4 regions of the Sphingomonas sp. M1-B02 genome follow, and region 1 is predicted to be linked to each of the others. Evidence: predicted binding sites of a transcription regulator. Region 1 holds the regulator's gene; each other region holds the start of a gene.

Region 1 (3,310 bases):
CGGCAGCGAGCCGGCCAGCATGATCCCCGACAAGCATGCCATCCCGGTCAATTCTCCTGCCAGCATCCGCGAAGGCGCACGCTGGTGGAACGCCCGCGTCCGCGCGCTCACCACCCATCTCATAGAGCTGGAGACCCAGGCCTCGGTGCTCCCCGGCGCCCAGCTGTGGATTTCGCTGCCCGAAATCGGCGGCGGACCGGCCAGCGTGGTCGAAGCCGGGCACGGTCGCATCCTCTGCGAATTCCGCCTGCCGCTGCGCCCGCGCGAGCTGGGCCTGCTCACCGGCGGCCGCCTGACCCCTTGAGGGCCTTGCGCCGGGGCACCCTGTGGCCCCAAGGCTGCACCCATGGCTTTGCTCCCCGTCGAAGAAGCGCAATCCAGGCTCCTGGCGCTGGGCGCCCCGCTCGAGGCTGAACGCGTCGCGCTTTCCCAGGCAGCCGGCCGCTGGGCGGCTGAGGACGTCATCGCCCTGCGCACCCAGCCCAGCGCCGACCTTTCGGCGATGGACGGCTATGCGATCCGATTCGCCGACATGCCCGGCCCCTGGACCGTGATCGGCGAGAGTGCCGCGGGGCGCGCCTTTGCTGGTATCGTGGCGTCGGGCCAGGCCACCCGTATCTTTACCGGCGCGCCGCTGCCCGCGGGGTCGGACACCGTCCTGATCCAGGAAGAGGCATCGCGCGAGGGCGAGGCGCTCGCGCTCGCCGGCGAAGGCCCGGCACGGCTTGGCCGCAACGTTCGCCGCCGCGGGCTCGACTTCGCCGAGGGCGACCCGCTGATCCGCGCCGGTGAGCGTCTCACCCCCGCGCGTCTCGCCGTCGCCGGTTCCGCCGGCCACGGCAGGGTGCTGGTTCGCCGCAGGGTCCGTGTCGCGATCGCCGCCACCGGCGACGAACTCGTACCCCCCGGCGCACCCGTTGCCGACGCCCAATTGCCCGAGACCAATCGGCTGATGCTCGCAGCCCAGCTCGCCGACCTGCCGGTCGAAATTCTCGATCTCGGCATTCTTCCGGACAAAGCCGACGCGCTGGAGGCCGCTTTCCGGGCCGTCCGTGCCGATCTGCTCGTCACCAGCGGCGGCGCCTCGGTCGGCGATCACGATCTCGTCCGCCCCGCCCTCGAAGCCGCCGGCGGCGCGGTCCACTTCTGGCGCGTCGCACTCCGCCCGGGCAAGCCGATGATGGCGGGCAGGCTCGGAAAGACGCTCGTCGTCGGCCTCCCCGGCAACCCCGTCTCGGCCTTCGTCACCACCCTTTTGTTCGTGCGCCCTTTGGTCGCCCTTCTCTCCGGCGCCGCCGATCCGCTGCCGCGCACCCGCGCGACGCCGCTCGGCGAGCCCCTCCCGGCCAACGATCACCGCACCGATTACCTCCGCGCCGAACTGCGCGACGGCCGCGCCTTCGCCTCGACGATCCAGGACAGTTCGATGCTCCGCACCCTCGCGCGCGCCCGGTGCCTCATTCTGCGTCCGCCGCATGCTCCGGCCGCGAATCCCGGCGACTCGGTGCAAATCCTCGACATCGCTTGACATGGGCGCGGAACATTGCATAAACGTTCCCAGTCTGTTCTGGACGGAGGAACCGCATGCTTACGCGCAAGCAGCACGAGCTGATCTGCTTCATCAACGATCGTCTGAACGAGACCGGCGTGTCGCCCTCGTTCGAGGAGATGAAGGAGGCGCTCGATCTCAAGTCCAAGTCGGGCGTGCACCGCCTGATCAGCGCACTCGAGGAACGTGAGTTCATCCGTCGCCTGCCCAATCGCGCCCGCGCACTCGAAGTGCTGCGCATGCCCGAGCGCGGCGACGCCAAGGTCGCCACTCCGGCCAAGGCTGACAAATCCACGCCACGTCCGTCGTCCTTGCCGTCGCCCGCCAACGATGTGGTCGAGATTCCGCTGCACGGCCGGATCGCCGCGGGCACCCCGATCGAGGCGCTCGAAGGCTCGACGATGCTCCCCGTCCCCGCCGCTCTGCTCGGTTCGGGCGAACATTATGCGCTCGAAGTCGCCGGCGATTCGATGGTCGAGGCCGGCATCTTCGATGGCGATTTCGCGCTCATCCGCCGCACCGACGTCGCCCGCGACGGCGAGATCGTCGTGGCGTTGATCGACGATTCGGAAGCGACGCTCAAATATTTCCGCAAGGAAGGCGCGATGGTCCGGCTCGATCCGGCCAACCGCAGCTACGACGCCCAGCGCTATCGCCCCGATCAGATCCGCGTCCAGGGCAAGCTCGCCGGGCTGCTCCGCCGCTACTGAGCCGCGGCGAGCTCGGCCTCGAACGCCGTCTCCGCCGCGGCGATGCGCCGGGGCAGTTCGGTCGGGTCGACAAAGGCATTTGCATTGCCCGCTTCCTGCCTGGCCCGCTTCGTAGCCATGTCGAATGCGGCGGGGTGAAATGCCAGGAAGATGTCGGCCTGCAGGGTCCGCAGTTTGGCAAAGGTCGCGCTGAAATCGCTGGCCGCCGCGTCATAGCCCTTGCCGGGCGTCAGCGGCTGGCCCGCGACCGTGATGCTGCAGGCAAACAGCAGGTTCAGCGTGTCTGCGCCTGCCGGGACCGATGTCGTCCAGCTCGTGCAACCCTTGGTGTGCCCCGGGGTCAGCCGCGTGGTCAGCCTGTTCCCGCCCAAAGCGATCACCTCGCCATCGGCGATCACCTTGTCGACCTTCACCGGCGCGACTCGCTCCTGCTCGGGCCGATAGTCCATCCACCCCGCCTCCAGCGCCGGCCGGTCCGCGGCGCTGGCATAGAGTTTGGCGCCGGTCCGCCGCTTCAGTGCGGCAAGCCCGCCGCTATGGTCCCAATGGGCATGGTTGATCAGCAATATCTTCACGTCGCGCAGCTTGAATCCGAGCGTCTCGATATTCGCCGCGATCTGCGGCACGCTCTCCGCCATCGCCCCGTCGATCAGGATATGCCCGCGCGGCGAAGTGATCAGGAACGCCGACAGCCCCGCCGTCCCGACATAATAGACGTCGCCGACGATCCGGAACGGCGCCATCGGCTGGTTCCACTCGGCCTTGATCTTCGCCCAGTCGTCCTGCGCCGCCGCCGGCCCCGCCAGCGCCGCCCCCAGCAGCAATGCCATCGATCGCATCATCGTCGCTCTCCCGTTCGGGGCTGAAATGGCGGCTGCACGGTAAGCGGGTCAACCCAGGGATGCGATCCGCCGCTGCGCACGGTGCGCACCTCCCCGCTCGCAAAGGCGATCGCCACGCCCCCTGTCCTGGCCAGCGTCTCCCGATCGAGCTTGAGCCAGCGCGGCGTGCAGCCCGGCGGCAACCGCCGCTCGCTCACCACCACGTCGAC
Region 2 (3,310 bases), 1.1 Mb from region 1:
CCGACGAATTGCGTCACCAGGATCAGCGGTCCCGGCGTCGTCTCGGCCAGCCCCAGCCCGTCGGCCATCTCGCCCGCGCTCAGCCAGCCATGCGTCTGCACCGCCTCCTGCGCCATATAGGCCAGCACCGCATAGGCGCCGCCGAAGGTGACCACCGCCAGCTGCGAGAAGAAGATGCCAATCTCCCACAACACATGCTCGCGCCCCAACAGCAGCAGCACCAGCAGCATCGGCGCCGCCCACACCGCGCCCCAGGCGATCACCGTGGCCAGGGTCTTCCACAAGCGCGGCCGCGGCCCCGGCGGCTCGCTCCGCCCGTCCTTCACCCCCAGCCATTCCGCCGGCGCAAGCGCGCCGATCACCCCCGCCCCCAGCACCACCAGCGGAAAGGGTGCGGAAAACAGGAACAGCGCCAGGAAGGCGACCAGCGCGATTCCGCGCTTGAAATTGGTCGTCAGCGCCCGCCCGCCGACGCGCAGCAGCGCCTGCAGGACGATCGCGATCACCGCCGCCTTAACCCCCAGGAACAGCGCCGCGAACCAGCCGAGCTGCGCCGCGCTGATATAGGCCGCCGCCAGCGCCAGCATCACCAGCGCGCCCGGCACAACGAACAGCAGCCCCGCCGCCAGCCCGCCGCGCACGCCGTGCAGCTTCCAGCCGATATAGGTAGCGAGCTGCTGCGCCTCGGGCCCCGGCAGCAGATGGCAGAAATTGAGCGCGTGGAGGAAATGCGCCTCGCTGATCCATTTGCGCTCGTCGACCAGCTCGCGGTGCATCAGCGCGATCTGGCCCGCCGGCCCACCGAAGCTCAGCCAGCCGATCCGCGCCGAAACGCGGACGAGTTCGGAAAACGGTGGCGGAGCGAAGTCGGACATGGGCGGCCTCCCGGATCGCGCTGATCATGCATCGGATCGGTGGGAATTGAAGCATGCGAATCTTTGTGCGCCCATATCGGGGCTTTGGATTGGCACCGGACACAAGCCATAGTGTCCACAGATTCCCCCACGCCAATTTATTTGCAGTTCGCGCTCCGTTCCCTTGCGTTCCCCGAACCCGTTGGAAGTCCGTGCGTCGCGGCTTTGGGCCATCCGCGAAACGATTCATTTTAGCGACGAACCGAGCGGTGACTAAGTGATTTACCGTCTTGTGCCCGGACTCGGAATGGCACAATCTGTAGTGGTTGCAATGAGGGGCAGGCTCAAGCACTGGTAGAATTGACCTCGCATCTCCATATGCGAGTCAGGTTTTGCCATGCTTTGCAAGCGGGCGACGGTCACTTTTTGTTCTCGTGGCCGCGCCGCGCCGATGCTACCATCGGCTTGTCGCCCCGAGTCGAACCGAGCGCCTCCCGGTATGGGGGCCGATATGGGTCAGTAGGGGCGAGAGTCATGGAATTCAGGGACACCGAGAACAGCGTGAGCGAAACCATCACCGAAGCAGCCGTCACGGCCCCCAAGTCCGCCAAGGCCAAGGATTCGCACCGCGTCGACGTCCAGCTCTATGCGGTCGAGGTCGATCATTCGCGCGACGCCCTGCTCACCGATTTCGGCAAGGAAACGCTGCGCGACCGCTATCTGCTGCCGGGCGAGAATTTCCAGGACCTGTTCGTGCGCGTCGCCTCGGCTTATTCGGACGATCAGGCGCACGCCCAGCGCATCTACGACTATATCTCGCGTCTGTGGTTCATGCCCGCCACCCCGATCCTGTCGAACGGCGGCACCGGGCGCGGCCTGCCCATTTCCTGCTTCCTCAATTCGGTGCCGGACAGCCTGGGCGGCATCGTCGACACCTGGAACGAGAATGTCTGGCTCGCCTCGCGCGGCGGCGGCATCGGCACCTATTGGGGCAATGTCCGCGGCATCGGCGAACCCGTCGGCCTCAACGGCAAGACCAGCGGCATCATCCCCTTCGTCCGCGTCATGGATTCGCTGACCCTCGCGATCAGCCAGGGGAGCCTGCGCCGCGGTTCGGCCGCCTGCTATCTCGACATCTCGCACCCCGAGATCGAGGAATTCCTCGAAATCCGCAAACCCTCGGGCGACTTCAACCGCAAGGCGCTCAACCTCCACCACGGCGTGCTCATCCCCGACGCCTTCATGGAAGCCGTGCGCAACGGCGAGGAATGGGTGCTCAAGAGCCCCAAGGACGGCAGCGAGCGCGGCAAGGTCGATGCCCGCGGCCTCTTCCAGAAGCTGGTCGAGACGCGGCTGGCGACCGGCGAGCCCTATATCGTCTTCGCCGATCATGTGAATTCGAACATGCCCAAGCATCACCGCGATCTGGGCCTCAAGGTCTCGACCTCGAACCTGTGCTCGGAGATCACCCTGCCCACCGGCAAGGACCATCTCGGCAACGAGCGCACTGCGGTCTGCTGCCTGTCGAGCCTCAACCTCGAGACCTGGGACCAGTGGAAGGACGAGAAGGGCTTCGTCGAGGACGTCATGCGCTTCCTCGACAATGTCCTCCAGGACTTCATCGAGCGCGCCGAGCCCGGCATGGAGAAGGCCGCCTATTCCGCCAGCCGCGAGCGTTCGGTCGGCCTCGGCGTGATGGGCTTCCACTCCTTCCTCCAGGCGCGCGGCATCGCCTTCGAAGGGGCGATGGCCAAATCGTGGAACCTGCGCATGTTCAAGCAGATCAAGGGCCAGGTCGACGAAGCGTCGATGCAGCTCGCGGTCGAGCGCGGCCCCTGCCCCGACGCCGCCGACATGGGCGTGATGGAGCGCTTCAGCTGCAAGATGGCGATCGCCCCCACCGCGAGCATCAGCATCATCTGCGGCGGCACCAGCGCCTGCATCGAACCGATCCCGGCTAACATCTACACCCACAAGACGCTCTCGGGCAGCTTCTCGATCAAGAATCCCTATCTGGAAAAGCTGCTGATCGAGAAGAGCAAGAACTCGGACGCGGTCTGGAACACGATCCTCGAGCAGGCCGGCTCGGTCCAGCATCTCGATTTCCTCAGCCAGGAGGAAAAGGATTGCTACAAGACCTCGTTCGAGATCGACCAGCGCTGGATCCTCGAGCTCGCCGGCGACCGCGCGCCCTATATCGACCAGGCCCAGTCGCTGAACCTGTTCATCCCGGCCGACGTCGAGAAATGGGACCTGCTGATGCTCCACTTCCGCGCCTGGGAGCTGGGCGTGAAGTCGCTGTATTACCTCCGCTCGAAGAGCATCCAGCGCGCGGGCTTCGCCGGCGGCGTGGAAGCCGACAACACGATCGACCTGCGCCAGATCGAAGTCGAGTCGAAGGATTATGACGAATGCCTGGCGTGCCAGTGAGCTAATTCCCTCTCCCTTTGGGAGAG
Region 3 (3,310 bases), 190 kb from region 1:
ATCGGCGGCGGTGAAGTCCTGGCCGGCGAACCAGGGGCGCGATGCGAGCTCGGCCTCGACATAATCGAGATGGACGTCGATCATCGGCTGGAATTTCTTCTGCGCGACCTTGCCGAGCAGGGGGATGCGGCTGAGCACGAGCTTGGTGAACAAGGGCGGCATAAGCGAGCCCTCGGCATAATGGAGGAAGAAGCGGTAGCGCAGCGCATCGTCGCGGTGCGCGGGGGCGCCGAGGCGACCGTCGGCATGCTCGACCAGATAGTCGATGATCGCCCCGGTTTCCGCGACGACGCGGCCGTCATTCTCGATCACCGGCGACTTGCCCAAGGGGTGGATGCGCTTGAGTTCGGGCGGCGCGAGCATGGTCGTCTTGTTCCGCTCGTAGCGCTTCACTTCATAGGGAAGCCCGAGCTCCTCGAGCAGCCAGAGGATGCGCTGCGAGCGCGAATTTTCGAGATGGTGGACGATGATCATGGCGGCGCTCCCGGCTTAGCTTCGCACTTTTCGCGTGTTTTGACTCACAAGATTGCCCGACGAAGCAACAAAGCGAAAGACCCGGCGCAGGGCAATGCGCCGGGTCTTCCGATGGGAACGAGCGTCCCGTGACCGCTGCCAGGCACCAGCAGGTGGCGGCGCGGCCGAAGCTAGAGAGAGGTTCGAGGCCAGGCCGCGTCCCTCAGATATCGTCGTCGGGCTCGGGGCCGGCCATCAGCTCCTCGGCCACCTTGTCGGTGCGGGCGCGGATCGCGGCTTCGAGACGGGCGCAGAGCTCGGGATTTTCCTTGAGGAAAGTCTTCGAATTCTCGCGACCCTGGCCGATGCGGATGCTGTCATAGCTGAACCAGGCGCCCGATTTCTCGACGAGCCCGGCCTTCACCCCGAGATCGAGGATTTCGCCGATCTTGGAAATGCCCTCGCCATACATGATGTCGAATTCGACCTGCTTGAACGGCGGCGCGACCTTGTTCTTGACGACCTTCACCCGGGTGGTGTTGCCGATGATCTCGTCGCGATCCTTGATCTGGCCGGTGCGGCGGATGTCGAGGCGGACCGAGGCATAGAATTTGAGCGCATTGCCGCCGGTCGTGGTCTCCGGATTACCGTACATCACGCCGATCTTCATGCGCAGCTGGTTGATGAAGATCACCATGCAGCGCGACCGGCTGATCGAGCCGGTGAGTTTCCGGAGCGACTGCGACATCAGACGCGCCTGGAGGCCGACATGGCTGTCACCCATCTCGCCCTCGATTTCCGCGCGCGGCACCAAAGCCGCGACCGAATCGACCACGAGCACGTCGATCGCGTTCGAGCGGACCAGCGTGTCGACGATCTCGAGCGCCTGCTCGCCGGTATCGGGCTGCGAAACGATCAGCTCGTCGATATTGACGCCGAGCTTCTTGGCATAAACGGGGTCGAGCGCATGCTCGGCGTCGACGAAGGCAGCGGTGCCCCCTCCCCGCTGCGCCTCGGCGATGACGTGGAGCGCGAGCGTGGTCTTGCCCGAGCTTTCGGGGCCATAGACTTCGATGACGCGGCCGCGCGGCAGGCCGCCGACACCCAGGGCGATATCGAGCCCGAGCGAGCCGGTGCCGATCGTCTCGACCTGCATCGTCTCCTTCGAGCCGAGCCGCATCGCGCTACCCTTGCCGAAGGCGCGATCGATCTGGGCGAGGGCGGCTTCGAGCGCCTTTTGCTTGTCCGTGCTGGGAGCTGCCATTTTGCTGTCGATGACCTTCAAAGATGCCGCCATTTTTCGTCCCCAGTCGCTAGAAGGTTTGCACCACGCGTTCAACTCTTGATCGAGTATGTATCGCATTTGTTCTCGTGGAACAAGAGGGGAACTACGCCTGGCGGCGGATTTCCGCCTAAACCCATGGCAGCCGGCGCGCGCGCGTGCCAGAAGTTCTGCATGAGCCCTGCCCGCACCCGCGTCCTTCCGGCACTCGCATTCGCTTTTGCATGCCTCGCCGCCGCCCCTGCCACGGCGCAATCGGCCCCCAGGGAGGCCGATTGCCGCGACGATAGCGGCCAGGATCGCTGCCTGCCCGAGGCGCAGGCGCGCCAGCGCGCCGCCTATGGCGTGGCACCGATCGACCAGGTTGCGGCGGCGAAGACGGTCATGATGCGCGCCTTCTTCGTCGACGGCTATGGCAGGGATGCGGCGCTGGTCAGCTTCGTGCGTGCGCCGGCGACCGAACCGCGGGTCGACGTGCGCTTCCCGAAGGCCGATGCCGGCCCGGCCGAGCCGCCGTCGCTCACGGCGACGGTAACCGCGGCGGTCTGGGACGAGCTGGTAGCCGAGGGACGCCTGTTCGAACGCAAGCTCGCTCCCGCGCCGGCGAGCGCCATGCTCAGCATCTGCCTGCATTCCTGGGTCGTGACGGTGGAGGCAGTGGATGCGAACGGCTCGATCCGTCGCAAGACGGAGGGCGCCTGCGATGCCGGGCTGGCCGTGCCCTTTGCCTTCCGCCTCGCCAAGGCGGCGGTGGCGGCGATGCCGGCCTGCGGGCTGATTGATCCCGAGACGAGCCGCAACGACATTACCCGGCTGGGTGTCTGCACGATGCTGGGCGGCGACCGGCAGGCCGCGGCGCAGGCGCTCAATGCCTATGAGGCGACCTGGTTCGCCAATCCGCGCGGGCCCGATTTCGCGCGGGCGCTGCAATATCAGTTCCACGAACAGGTCGACTTCGCCTGGCCGGGGCTCGCGCCCGTGAAGGGCTCGCAGGCCGCGTCCGAAGTCTGGGCGCGCGAGGCGGCGACGCATCGCTTCCGGCCGCGCCGGATCTTTGGCGAGCGTGCGGATCGGGTGCGGATCGAGGGCAGTATCGACCTGACCGAGCGCGTCGACAATGCGCCGCGCCGCGAAGTGCCGGCGACCATGACGTGGACCCGCGAGAACGGCTTCGGCTTCCGCATGCGCCGGCTGGAGAGCGGGCCGCTGCCGCGATGAGCCCTCGCCTGCCCTATGCCGGTCCGGCAACCGTCGCATGAGCGATATCGTCGGCCATGTCGCCGCGCTCACGCGTTTTCCGGTCAAGTCGATGGCCGGGGAGCCGTTAGCGGTCGCCGAGATCGATTGGCAGGGGATGGAGGGCGATCGGCAATACGGTTTCTATTTCCGCGACGATGGTTCGCGCTTTCCTTGGTGCACGGCGCGGAAGTGGTCCGAAATGGTGTTGCACGTGGCGCGCTATGCCGAGGGCGGCGCGCCCAGGACAGCCGCAGTCGAGGTGGCCGCACCCGATGGGTGGCGGGGAACCGTCACCGACGCAGCGCTGCTCGAGCGGCTGTCGGCCGCAGTAGGACG
Region 4 (3,310 bases), 1.3 Mb from region 1:
AAGGCCAGGGCGTCGACTACGGAGAGATGGGTGGCGTGGCTGATATTCTCGCCGGCGATCTTGACCGCCAGCGCCTCGGGCTTGAGGCGGGCGCCGTGGCAGACTTCGCAGGGGTGGCTCGCCTGGTACTTCGACAGCTCTTCGCGCATCCAGGCGGATTCGGTCTGGAGCATACGGCGGTTGAGATTGCCGATGACGCCCTCGAAGGGTTTCTTCACGTCGTACGACTTCTTGCCGTCGATGAAGGTGAGGGTGACCGGCTTGCCGCGGGTGCCGTGGAGGAGGGCGTAGTGGATCTCCTCGGGGAGCTCCTTCCAGGGGGTGTCGAGGCTGAAGCCCAGCTCGCGGGCGAGGGAGCCGAGTACCTGCATGTAATAGGGGCTGGGCGGGTTGGACTTGGCCCAGGGAACGATCGCCCCCTTCTTGATCGTGAGCGCGTGGTTGGGGACGACGAGATCCTCGTCGAACACGAGCTTCTCGCCGAGGCCGTCGCAGGCGGGGCAAGCGCCTTGCGGGGCGTTGAAGGAGAAGAGGCGGGGTTCAATCTCGGCGATGGTGAAGCCGGAGACCGGGCAGGCGAACTTTTCGGAGAAGACGATGCGGTTTGCGGGGATGCCGGTGTTCTTCATGCCGCTTGTGTCCCCCTCCCGCTTGCGGGAGGGGTTAGGGGAGGGGCTGTCTTCGCCTTCAATTGCGAACGTCTGGGGGGCTTCCCGGACAGCCCCTCCCCCGGCCCCTCCCGCAAGCGGGAGGGGAGCGCCCATCGCTTGCGCAGTGGTGGTATCCACGAGATCGACATAGGCCAGCCCCTCGGCGAGCTTTAGCGCCTGCTCGAAGCTCTCGGCCAGGCGCGTGGCGATGTCGCCGCCCACCACCAACCGATCGACCACCACTTCGATGTCATGCTTGTATTTCTTGTCGAGCGCGGGGGCGTCTTCGATCAGATAGGTTTCGCCGTCGATGCGGACGCGCTGGAAGCCGGCTTTCTGCCACTCGGCCAGTTCCTTGCGATACTCGCCCTTCCGCCCGCGCACGACCGGGGCGAGGAGGAGCAAGCGGGTGCCCTCGGGGAGCGCGAGGACGCGGTCGACCATCTGGCTGACGGTCTGCGCGCTGATCGGCAGGCCGGTCACCGGGCTGTAGGGCACGCCGACGCGTGCCCATAGCAGCCGCATATAATCGTAGATTTCGGTGACGGTGGCGACGGTCGAGCGTGGATTGCGGCTGGTGGTCTTCTGCTCGATCGAGATTGCCGGGCTGAGCCCCTCGATATGATCGACGTCGGGCTTCTGCATCAGCTCGAGAAACTGCCGTGCATAGGCGCTCAGCGATTCGACGTAGCGGCGCTGGCCCTCGGCATAGATGGTGTCGAACGCCAGGCTCGACTTGCCGCTGCCCGAGAGGCCGGTGATCACCGTCAGCGTATCGCGGGGGATGTCGATGCTGACATCCTTGAGGTTATGCTCGCGCGCGCCGCGGACGGAGATGTGGGTGAGTGCCATGAGGGAGGTTTGTTCCAGATTTGTTCGTGATCGGCAAGCGCCGCGCGATGCGGCGGAGATGGGGATCAACTGCGCGGACGGCAACCGGTTCAGTTTGTGCCGGATCGGGGTTGGCGGGGGCGATGCGGGGCCGGTCGTTCAGCCGAGCGGGTAGGGCGCGACGCCCGTGTGGAGGAAGTCGTCGCCCCTGAAAAAGAGCCAATGGCCGCTTTCGCGGGCCAGCGCATAGGCGAAGCAATCGCCGAACTTGAGCCCCGCCGGATGGCCGCTCCCCTTGCCGATGCCGACGGCAATGGCGCGGCGGCGGCGGTGTTATTCGCGCAATCGGCGGCCGAGACGGTGCTGGGCGCGGGAGACTTCATGGTGGTGCCGCCGGTGGCGAGCTTGTCGCCGGCCTGAGCTGACGGCGAGCCGGTCCGGCGGATTCGGATTGCTCCACATCGGACGTCCGAAACGGCCCCAGATCGGCGTGCGGTGCCGATCGGCTTGGCTAGACTGCCCCCCGGCAGCGCTGGGGGGCGGAGTGAGCAGGCTTTATTATGGCGACAATCTGGACGTGCTGCGCGAGCATGTTCGCGACGAGAGCATCGACCTGATCTATCTCGATCCGCCGTTCAATTCGAACGCAGGCTACAACGTGCTGTTCAAGGCGGCGAACGGGGCGGGGACGGATGCCAGCATCGAGGCGTTCGACGATACCTGGACCTGGGGGGAGGCCTCGCAGAATGCGTTGCTCGACATTGCCGGGGGCAGCAACCGCAGGCTTCAGGTAATGATCGAGGCGATGCACAAGGCGGTCGGCCAGAATCCGCTGATGGCCTATCTGGCGATGATGGCGGTGCGGCTGGTGGAGCTGCACCGGGTGCTCAAGCCTAGCGGCAGCCTGTATCTCCACTGCGACCCGACCGCATCGCATTATCTGAAGCTGGTGCTCGATTCGGTGTTCGGCGCGGAGAATTTCCAGAACGAGATCGTCTGGAGCTATCGCCGCTGGCCTACCGTCGCGCGGCGCTTCCAGCGGATGCACGACATCATCCTGCTTTATTCGAAGGCGGACGGATCGCAGACCTTCAACACGCTGCTGGAGCCGCCGACCGCGAGCTCGCTGAAGCGGTGGAAGGGCAAGAAGCAGCGGGTGACCTTCGACGTGACGGGCAAGCGCAACCCGACGATCGAGGAGGCGGATGTATCGCAGGGGGTGGCGATGAACGCGGTGTGGTCGATCCCGATCCTGGCGCCGGTATCGCGCGAGCGACTGGGCTATCCAACCCAGAAACCCCGCGCCCTCCTCGAGCGAATCATTTCTGCCTCGTCCAACCCCGGCGACGTGGTGCTGGATCCCTTCTGCGGCTGCGGCACCGCGGTGGATGCGGCGCAGAAATTGGGGCGGAGCTGGATCGGGATCGACGTGACGCATATCGCGATCGGGATGATCGAGGATCGGATGCGCAGCGGCTATCCCGGCATCCAGTTCGAGACGATCGGCGTGCCGCGGGACCTGGCGAGCGCCGAGCGGCTCGCGGTGGAGGATCCGCATCAGTTCCAGCAATGGGTATCGTGGCAGGTGGGCGGTTTTCCGCGCGAGAAGAAGGGCGGAGACCGGGGCGTCGACGGCTGGTTCAACTATCTCGCGGCGAAGGGGCGGATCGAGACGGGGGTGATCAGCGTCAAGGCGGGGGACAATGTGACGCCCAACATGGTGCGCGATCTGGGCCGAGTGATGGAGCGCGACAAGCATCGCTTCGGACTGTTCGTGATGAAGGGGTTGCCGACCAAGGGGATGCGCGACGAGGCGGCGTCGCAACCGG

What was found. Region 1 encodes LexA, which represses DNA repair genes until DNA is damaged. Its sites were predicted from a motif close to GTTCCNCNCTTGTTCT; they were not measured.
Region 2: a site for LexA is predicted at 1,272-1,287, ahead of OKW87_RS09735 (ribonucleoside-diphosphate reductase subunit alpha). Genes of this name have one in related genera too.
Region 3: a site for LexA is predicted at 1,827-1,842, ahead of recA (recombinase RecA). Genes of this name have one in related genera too.
Region 4: a site for LexA is predicted at 1,514-1,529, ahead of uvrA (excinuclease ABC subunit UvrA). Genes of this name have one in related genera too.

The regions. Positions count from the first base shown of each region.
Region 1 covers NZ_CP110679.1:954,400-957,709, forward strand. The annotation lists gene OKW87_RS04590 (PilZ domain-containing protein) at 1-304, shown strand, start outside; gene OKW87_RS04595 (molybdopterin molybdotransferase MoeA) at 347-1,528, shown strand; gene lexA (transcriptional repressor LexA) at 1,585-2,259, shown strand; gene bla (subclass B3 metallo-beta-lactamase) at 2,253-3,101, opposite strand; gene OKW87_RS04610 (ComEC/Rec2 family competence protein) at 3,098-3,310, opposite strand, start outside.
Region 2 covers NZ_CP110679.1:2,034,503-2,037,812, forward strand. The annotation lists gene chrA (chromate efflux transporter) at 1-875, opposite strand, end outside; gene OKW87_RS09735 (ribonucleoside-diphosphate reductase subunit alpha) at 1,389-3,284, shown strand.
Region 3 covers NZ_CP110679.1:762,305-765,614, forward strand. The annotation lists gene OKW87_RS03785 (glutathione S-transferase family protein) at 1-474, opposite strand, end outside; gene recA (recombinase RecA) at 677-1,750, opposite strand; gene OKW87_RS03795 (hypothetical protein) at 1,910-2,953, shown strand; gene OKW87_RS03800 (MOSC domain-containing protein) at 2,991-3,310, shown strand, end outside.
Region 4 covers NZ_CP110679.1:3,295,073-3,298,382, forward strand. The annotation lists gene uvrA (excinuclease ABC subunit UvrA) at 1-1,502, opposite strand, end outside; gene OKW87_RS15905 (hypothetical protein) at 1,764-1,901, shown strand; gene OKW87_RS15910 (DNA methyltransferase) at 2,026-3,310, shown strand, end outside.